Regions from separate parts of the Sporosarcina sp. FSL K6-5500 genome, predicted to be linked through region 3. Evidence: riboswitches for the same ligand, from Rfam matches in the RefSeq annotation. Region 3 holds a riboswitch; each other region holds the start of a gene.
What was found. Region 3 has a riboswitch for S-adenosylmethionine ahead of MKX62_RS10525 (methionine biosynthesis PLP-dependent protein). Riboswitches for the same ligand answer to the same signal wherever they lie in the genome.
Positions count from the first base shown of each region.

Region 1: another riboswitch for S-adenosylmethionine. It lies ahead of cysC (adenylyl-sulfate kinase); the one in region 3 lies ahead of MKX62_RS10525 (methionine biosynthesis PLP-dependent protein).
Region 2: another riboswitch for S-adenosylmethionine. It lies ahead of MKX62_RS07945 (methionine ABC transporter ATP-binding protein); the one in region 3 lies ahead of MKX62_RS10525 (methionine biosynthesis PLP-dependent protein).

Region 1 is NZ_JBBOTP010000001.1:3,898,519-3,900,789, forward strand. Features, by position in the region: gene MKX62_RS18520 (DMT family transporter) at 1-540, shown strand, start outside; SAM riboswitch class I at 707-807, shown strand; gene cysC (adenylyl-sulfate kinase) at 1,031-1,630, shown strand; gene MKX62_RS18530 (phosphoadenylyl-sulfate reductase) at 1,891-2,271, shown strand, end outside.
Region 2 is NZ_JBBOTP010000001.1:1,721,315-1,723,585, reverse strand. Features, by position in the region: gene MKX62_RS07950 (sulfite exporter TauE/SafE family protein) at 1-529, opposite strand, end outside; SAM riboswitch class I at 695-806, shown strand; gene MKX62_RS07945 (methionine ABC transporter ATP-binding protein) at 985-2,010, shown strand; gene MKX62_RS07940 (methionine ABC transporter permease) at 2,000-2,271, shown strand, end outside.
Region 3 is NZ_JBBOTP010000001.1:2,228,620-2,230,890, forward strand. Features, by position in the region: gene metC (cystathionine beta-lyase) at 1-34, opposite strand, end outside; gene MKX62_RS10525 (methionine biosynthesis PLP-dependent protein) at 31-1,152, opposite strand; SAM riboswitch class I at 1,230-1,336, opposite strand; gene MKX62_RS10530 (ABC transporter permease) at 1,414-2,169, opposite strand; gene MKX62_RS10535 (ABC transporter ATP-binding protein) at 2,166-2,271, opposite strand, start outside.

The DNA.
Region 1 (2,271 bases), 1.7 Mb from region 3:
TGGATAGGTGTACTGTTAGGTTTTATCGGGGTTTTTCTCACGTTAGGTTCACATCTTGACTTTAAAGTCGGTACCATATTAGGGCTTTTGTCGGCTGTTTCATGGGCGATTGCTACGCTATTGATAAAAATACATGGTTTCAAATTTGATACGTATGTAATGACAGCCTATCAAATGCTTTTTGGTGGATTAATTCTCTTTCTGGGAAGCTTACTACTGGAAGAGACTTTCTTTAAAATGACTACTCAATCTATCCTGATTTTGTTATGGCTTACCATTGCAGCCTCAATTATTCAGTTTTCTATTTGGTTTTATCTTCTCCAAAGAGGTAATCAAGAACGAACTAGTGCATTCCTTTTTTTAGCGCCATTCTTCGGTGTACTCACAGGATGGTTTTTACTCCATGAAAGACTAACCTGGTCTATCCTTTTTGGTGGATTACTAATATTTGCAGGAATCTTTCTTGTTAATTGGAAAAATAATTATGAAAAGGAAATAGAGAAAACCGATGAGAACAACGAAAGGTTAAGTGAGAGTTAACTAACATGTTTCCTAGCGCACTGAAAAGTAGTTTAAAGTGCCTATTATATGTGCAAGAAGATCGCCTTTAATTCCAACTAAACTGATATGATTGAAAATAAATTCTGATAAGTCATTGACTTTGAATTTTCGATAATGTAGTATTGGTCTCAACTTAATAGTTTATATCTTATCTAGAGAGGTTGAGGGACTGGCCCGATGAAACCTCGGCAACAGACTGTTTAGTACTGTGCCAATTCCAGTAAACGAAAGTTTAGCAGATAAGAGGAGTAATATGTGTTCGATTCTATTAACCTCTTCTTGCTCTATTTAGAAGTGGTTTTTTTATTTCTTTACTGTAAAGGTTGTAAGTCATTTATCATTTTAACAATTTCATACATGCTAATTAGACAACTAAAGGCAACTTTCTAATCGATTATTTGAATCGGAAAAAGGTGTCTTTTTTGTATATAAAAATTAAACTGAAACAAATGATTTAGGGGGGCAAACAATGACAGAGTCTACAAATATCGTTTGGCATGAATCAGAGGTAACAAAAAAAAATCGTCAAGAACTAAAGGGCCATAAGAGTGCTATTCTTTGGTTCACTGGGCTATCAGGGTCAGGGAAATCAACAGTTTCAGTAGCGCTAGAAACAGAGTTACACGCGAAAGGCATTCATACTTATCGACTGGATGGAGATAATGTCCGGCACGGTTTAAATAAGAATCTAGGGTTTAGTCCAAATGATCGGACGGAAAATATTCGCAGAATCGGTGAAGTTTCAAAACTAATGGTCGACGCTGGCTTATTCACATTGACAGCATTCATATCGCCTTATCAGGAAGATCGAGATCAGGTGCGAGAAATTGTCAAATCCGATGAGTTTATCGAAATATACGTTAAGGCAAGTTTAGAAACTTGTGAAGAACGGGATCCGAAGGGGCTTTATAAGAAAGCAAGATTGGGTGAAATTAAAGGCTTTACAGGAATTGATGCTCCTTATGAAGAACCTGTTAACCCGGAAATAATCATTGATACCAATCAATTAAATATTGTAGAGTCTGTCAAAGTCATCGTTTCTTATTTAAAAGAAAATAACTATATCTAAAAAAATTACAAAATGCGTAACATATTGGGGTTTTAGGAATAGAATGTATTTAAACCTACTTGACACATAGGATTAATAAAGTTAGTATAAACGCTAATCACATGCCGACTGGAAATCCAGAAGCTAATGGACAATCGTGAACATACGAACAATTCGCTGACTAAAAAATTAGAGGCGACTTTAATCAATAGTAGATTAAAGTCGCCTTTTTTAAAAAAAGATAATGTAATAGAGTTATTGAGTTTAGAGGGGGGATTAGTATGGCGAAGTTGACGTACAAATCTTGGGCTGAGACTAGTGAAGTTTTTCCAATCGATGACGAGTCAAAAGGTGCGTTAAACGTCTTGCGATGGGCTTACGGAGAATACGACGATGAACTTGTATATGCGTGTAGTTTTGGGGTTGAAGGTATCGTAATGATAGATTTAATCTCGCAAATAAAACCAACTGCTAAAGTGGTCTTTCTCGAAACCGGATTTCATTTTCAAGAAACGCATACCTTAATCGATGAAGTAAAGAAACGTTATCCAAAGCTTGTAATTGAAATGAAGACTCCCGGCTTAACGGTTGAGGAACAAGCTGACAAGTATGGCGATCGACTATGGGAAAGACAGCCGGATCGTTGTTGTCATATGAGGAAA
Region 2 (2,271 bases), 510 kb from region 3:
GAATGAGTAGACTAACGGAATAGATGAATAAATAAAACGCGAGTGTCGTTGCACGTAATGTTTCTTTTTGCATAGCCGTTCCTGCAAAGTAGAGCAAAAGCGGCGGACCTGGCATGCCAATTCCTGTCGTCAATGTACCGGATAATCCGCCAACAACAAGGTCCCCACGTTTAGTTCTCTTAATTCGAAGGTTCAGGACAAGCAGCAGTGTTAGCAAAAGAAGAACAATGCCTATGCCCGTTTTCAATTTGTTGATATCCGCCGAAATGAACAAAATGATACCAATTGGCAGTCCAGATAAGCTCCCGATTATCAACTTTTTTAATAGGTCTGTATCCACATCTTTACGTATTTTAGCAATAAGTGCGCTCGAAATAACAAGCGACAAAACTAGGTTAATCTGAATGGCCTCCATCGGATTGAAAATCATGAGTAGAAAAGGTGTCGCCATGATCGAAAAACCAAATCCTGTACTTGTCTGTAAAATGGACGCAAAAAGTATAATGCTAATAAATATAAAAATTGTCATTCTCACACCGCTTTCTCTATCACTTTAAGTGTATCAGAATTCTGAAATTGTTTACGACTATTAGTAATCTGAATTATTTTACTTTAGTAAATTCATTGACTTTACCTAATTTGCACACTAGAGTTAGATTCAATTCTTGCAACAATCGAATAGCACTACATCACTTTCTTATCCAGAGAGATCGAGGGACAGGCCCTATGACATCTCGGCAACAGGTTCATGACCAATGAACACTGTGCCAACTCCTACAGACGCGTATGCGTTTGGAAGATGAGAACGAGATGGCTTCTTTTATTAGAATCCTTCTTTTTCTTATCTATTTTAAGAAAAAGAGGGATTTTTTTCGTTCTTACAACTATCTAGCTTCAGCGGCCAGATGCTCGGGGTCACAAGTCATTTTGCTAGTTGCATCCGTTGTCCGCACAGAATTAACGAAGTACTTAGGGGGTCAATACATGATTGAATTTAAAAATGCATCCAAGACGTTCGCCCTTGGGAAGCGTGAGGTACATGCGGTAAAAGATGTTTCTCTTTTCGTTGAAAAAGGTGAAATTTTCGGCATCATCGGTTTTAGCGGCGCTGGAAAAAGCACATTGCTACGGTTAGTAAATATGCTTGAACGCCCGACTTCAGGCTCTGTTTTCATTCGAGACATCGACGTCAGTACATTATCCTCAAAAGATTTACGGACGCAACGTCGCAACATCGGCATGATTTTTCAGAACTTCAACTTGCTGAACTCACGGACAGTTGCAGGAAACATCGCGTATCCTTTGAAACTTGGCGGAATGCAAAAAAAAGCAATTGCGGAACGCGTCGAGGAATTATTGGACTTCGTTGGCCTGGCCGATAAAGCTAAAGATTATCCGGACCAACTATCAGGAGGGCAAAAGCAACGCGTAGGTATAGCCAGAGCACTCGCCACTTCACCAGACATCCTAATCTGTGATGAAGCCACATCTGCACTAGATCCTGATACGACCGCCGATATACTGCGGTTGTTGAAAAAGGTGAATAAGGATTTGGGTATTACAATCCTCCTTATCACACATGAAATGCATGTTATTCAAACAATTTGCGACAAAGTAGCGGTCATGGAAAATGGAGAAGTAATCGAAACAGGTGATGTTTTTGAAACATTTACTGATCCTCAACATTCGACAACACAACGATTCATCCAATCCGTGCAGCAGGATCTACCTTCAGAAAAATTGATTAATGAGTGGCAATCAAAAGGTGGTACCAAGTTATATCGAGTTATTTTCAAAGGAGATATTGCAAGTGATCCTGTTCTTTCAAAAGTTACACGTAAACATGATGTTGATTTCAACATCGTTTACGGTTCAGTTCGAGAATTACAGGAACGATTTTTTGGCAATCTACTTGTTTCATTTGAAGGAGAAACGGATGCTGTAAGCCATGTATTAAAAGAACTTGAATTAATTGTAGACATAGAGGAGGTCCTACAAGATGAACGTTGATTGGCTTACATTTTGGCCCCGGATTGTAGAAGCAACCGGCGAAACACTGATCATGGTAATCGCCACTCTCGTTTTTGGTTCCATTTTTGGAATTGCAATTGGCCTGCTATTATTTGTCACTAGGCAAAATAACATTTTGGAAAACAAACTTGTTTCTCAAATATTAAATATAGTCATTAACATCGTTCGGCCTGTTCCGTTCATCATCTTCTTAGTAGCCATTTCACAACTGACAAGATTAGTTGTCGGGACAACAATCGG
Region 3 (2,271 bases):
TAGTCGTTTCCAACCGTTCTTTATTCAAACTCATCGTTGTAGCACCCCGCTATTCAAAGTTGCAAACACTTGCTTCAAATCTGCGATCAAATCGTCAGCCTCTTCGACTCCGACAGAGAAACGTAAAAGTCGGTCGCAGACGCCACGTCGTATTCGTTCTTCACGAGGAATATCGGCATGTGTTTGCGTTGCAGGGTAAGTGATGAAACTTTCCACTCCACCAAGACTTTCCGCAAATGTAATGAGCTGCAGATTTTCAAGGAATGGCCCGACCGATTCACTATCGTTCAGCCGAAATGATAGCATTCCACCTTTTCCTGGATAGAGAACGTCCGTAACAAGTGGTTCATCTTTCAAATAATTGACGATTATTTTCGCGTTTTCATCATGCTGTTTCATTCTTAAATGCAGTGTTTTCAGCCCTCTGATGATTAGCCAAGAATCGGAAGGGGAGAGGACTGCGCCGATAGCATTATGGTTGGCGGCAAGTTGTTCGCAAAGTTTTTCACCTTTTGCAACGACAAGTCCCGCGAGGACATCGTTATGTCCACCGATATATTTCGTTGCGCTGTGCATGACAATGTCAGCCCCGAATTCAATCGGTCTCTGGAAATAAGGCGTTAAAAATGTATTGTCAACAATCAACAGTAAATCATGCTTTTGAGCCAGTTCTGCATACTGCCGAATATCAAATTCTTGCATGAGTGGATTGGTCGGTGTTTCTATGAAGAGCGCTTTTGTCTTCGAAGTGATCAACTTTTCGGTCTCGTTCACATCGGCGAAACTCGTATACGTTGTACCGATTGAATAAACGTCGGAATACTGTTCGAGCAAGCGATATGTGCCACCGTAAATATCTTCTGGGACAATCAATTCATCTCCAGGACGGAACAGCGTTAAGATAAGCTGAATCGCCGCCATACCAGAACTGCATGCATACCCTGCATCACCGCTCTCTAAGTTTGCAATTCCATCTTCCAATATGGAGCGGGTTGGATTTTTTGTCCGTGTGTAGTCGTAGCCAGTCGATTGACCGAGCCCCTTATGTTTGTACGCAGTTGATAAATAAATCGGAGGGTTGACAGCGCCCGTCTTCGGATCACTGTTGTTGCCTAATTGGACTAGGATTGTATTCAAACTTTGTTTTGTCATTGTAGTCACCCTTTTCTTTTAGATTACAAAAGGGGACCCTCTATAAGAAGAGGGTCCCCGAAATATCGTAGACTATCTTCTTATCTTCTAGGGAAATGAACACCTAAAGGAATTAGCACCGTACCTGAACAGGCTGGTTGCTGAGACGTCATAGGGCCAATCCCTCGGTCTCTCTTGATAAGAATCAAATTATGGAATTATGTGAAAAGAACAATTTCAATAACTTTATCATGACATGGAAAATAAAACAAGAGCGAATTATTAAAATCTGTCTTTCAGCAGCTGCATCCGTTGATTGAATAGACTTGGATATGATAAAAAGCCAAGCAATACACTTGTCACTGCAGCGGTCGTCAATAATAGGAATATGATGAGCAATTGGAACTGAACCGCTTGGATGGGGTCCGCACCTGCGATGATTTGACCACTCATCATACCTGGAAGTTGAACCAAGCCCATTGTCTTCTGACTTTCGATTGTCGGGATCATGCTTGCCTTGATTGCGTTGATGAGTTGTCTATGAATGGCCTGTTTTGGCGTTCCACCGAGAGAAAGGATGAGTTCGGTTTCATCACGATGCGTTTCAATCTCAGCTGTGAACCGGTTAAGGAATAGGATTGATAGCACCATTGAGTTGCCAATCACCATGCCGCTAATTGAAATGATGTATTGTGCGGTTGGCGGTACGATTTGAAAGCCTAGTAGAATACTCTGGGTTAGTACTTCTACAAAAAGTAATGTGACCGCGATTTTCCAAGTGATTCCCTTGATTGCTTTTCCTTTCTTACGGGTGTTTTGTGTTGCCGCTGCAATCATTAATGTAACCATTAACAAAATGTACAATATGTTTTCAGAATCGAAGACAAATTTAAGAATATAGCCGACCATAAGCAATTGGATAATGGACCGAATTGTCGCAATGATTGTGTCTTTTTCCAAATCTAAACGTAGAGTCTTTGATAGTAGTAAAGGTATGATTACAAATATAAGTGTAATGGATAACGTAAGATAGCTCATTCTACGCCTCCTTGCACAAACTGCTTCACAAATTCATTTGTTGGTGATTTCAATAAGTCACTTTCGCCAGTTTCAATGACTTGACCATTCATTAGAACCCAA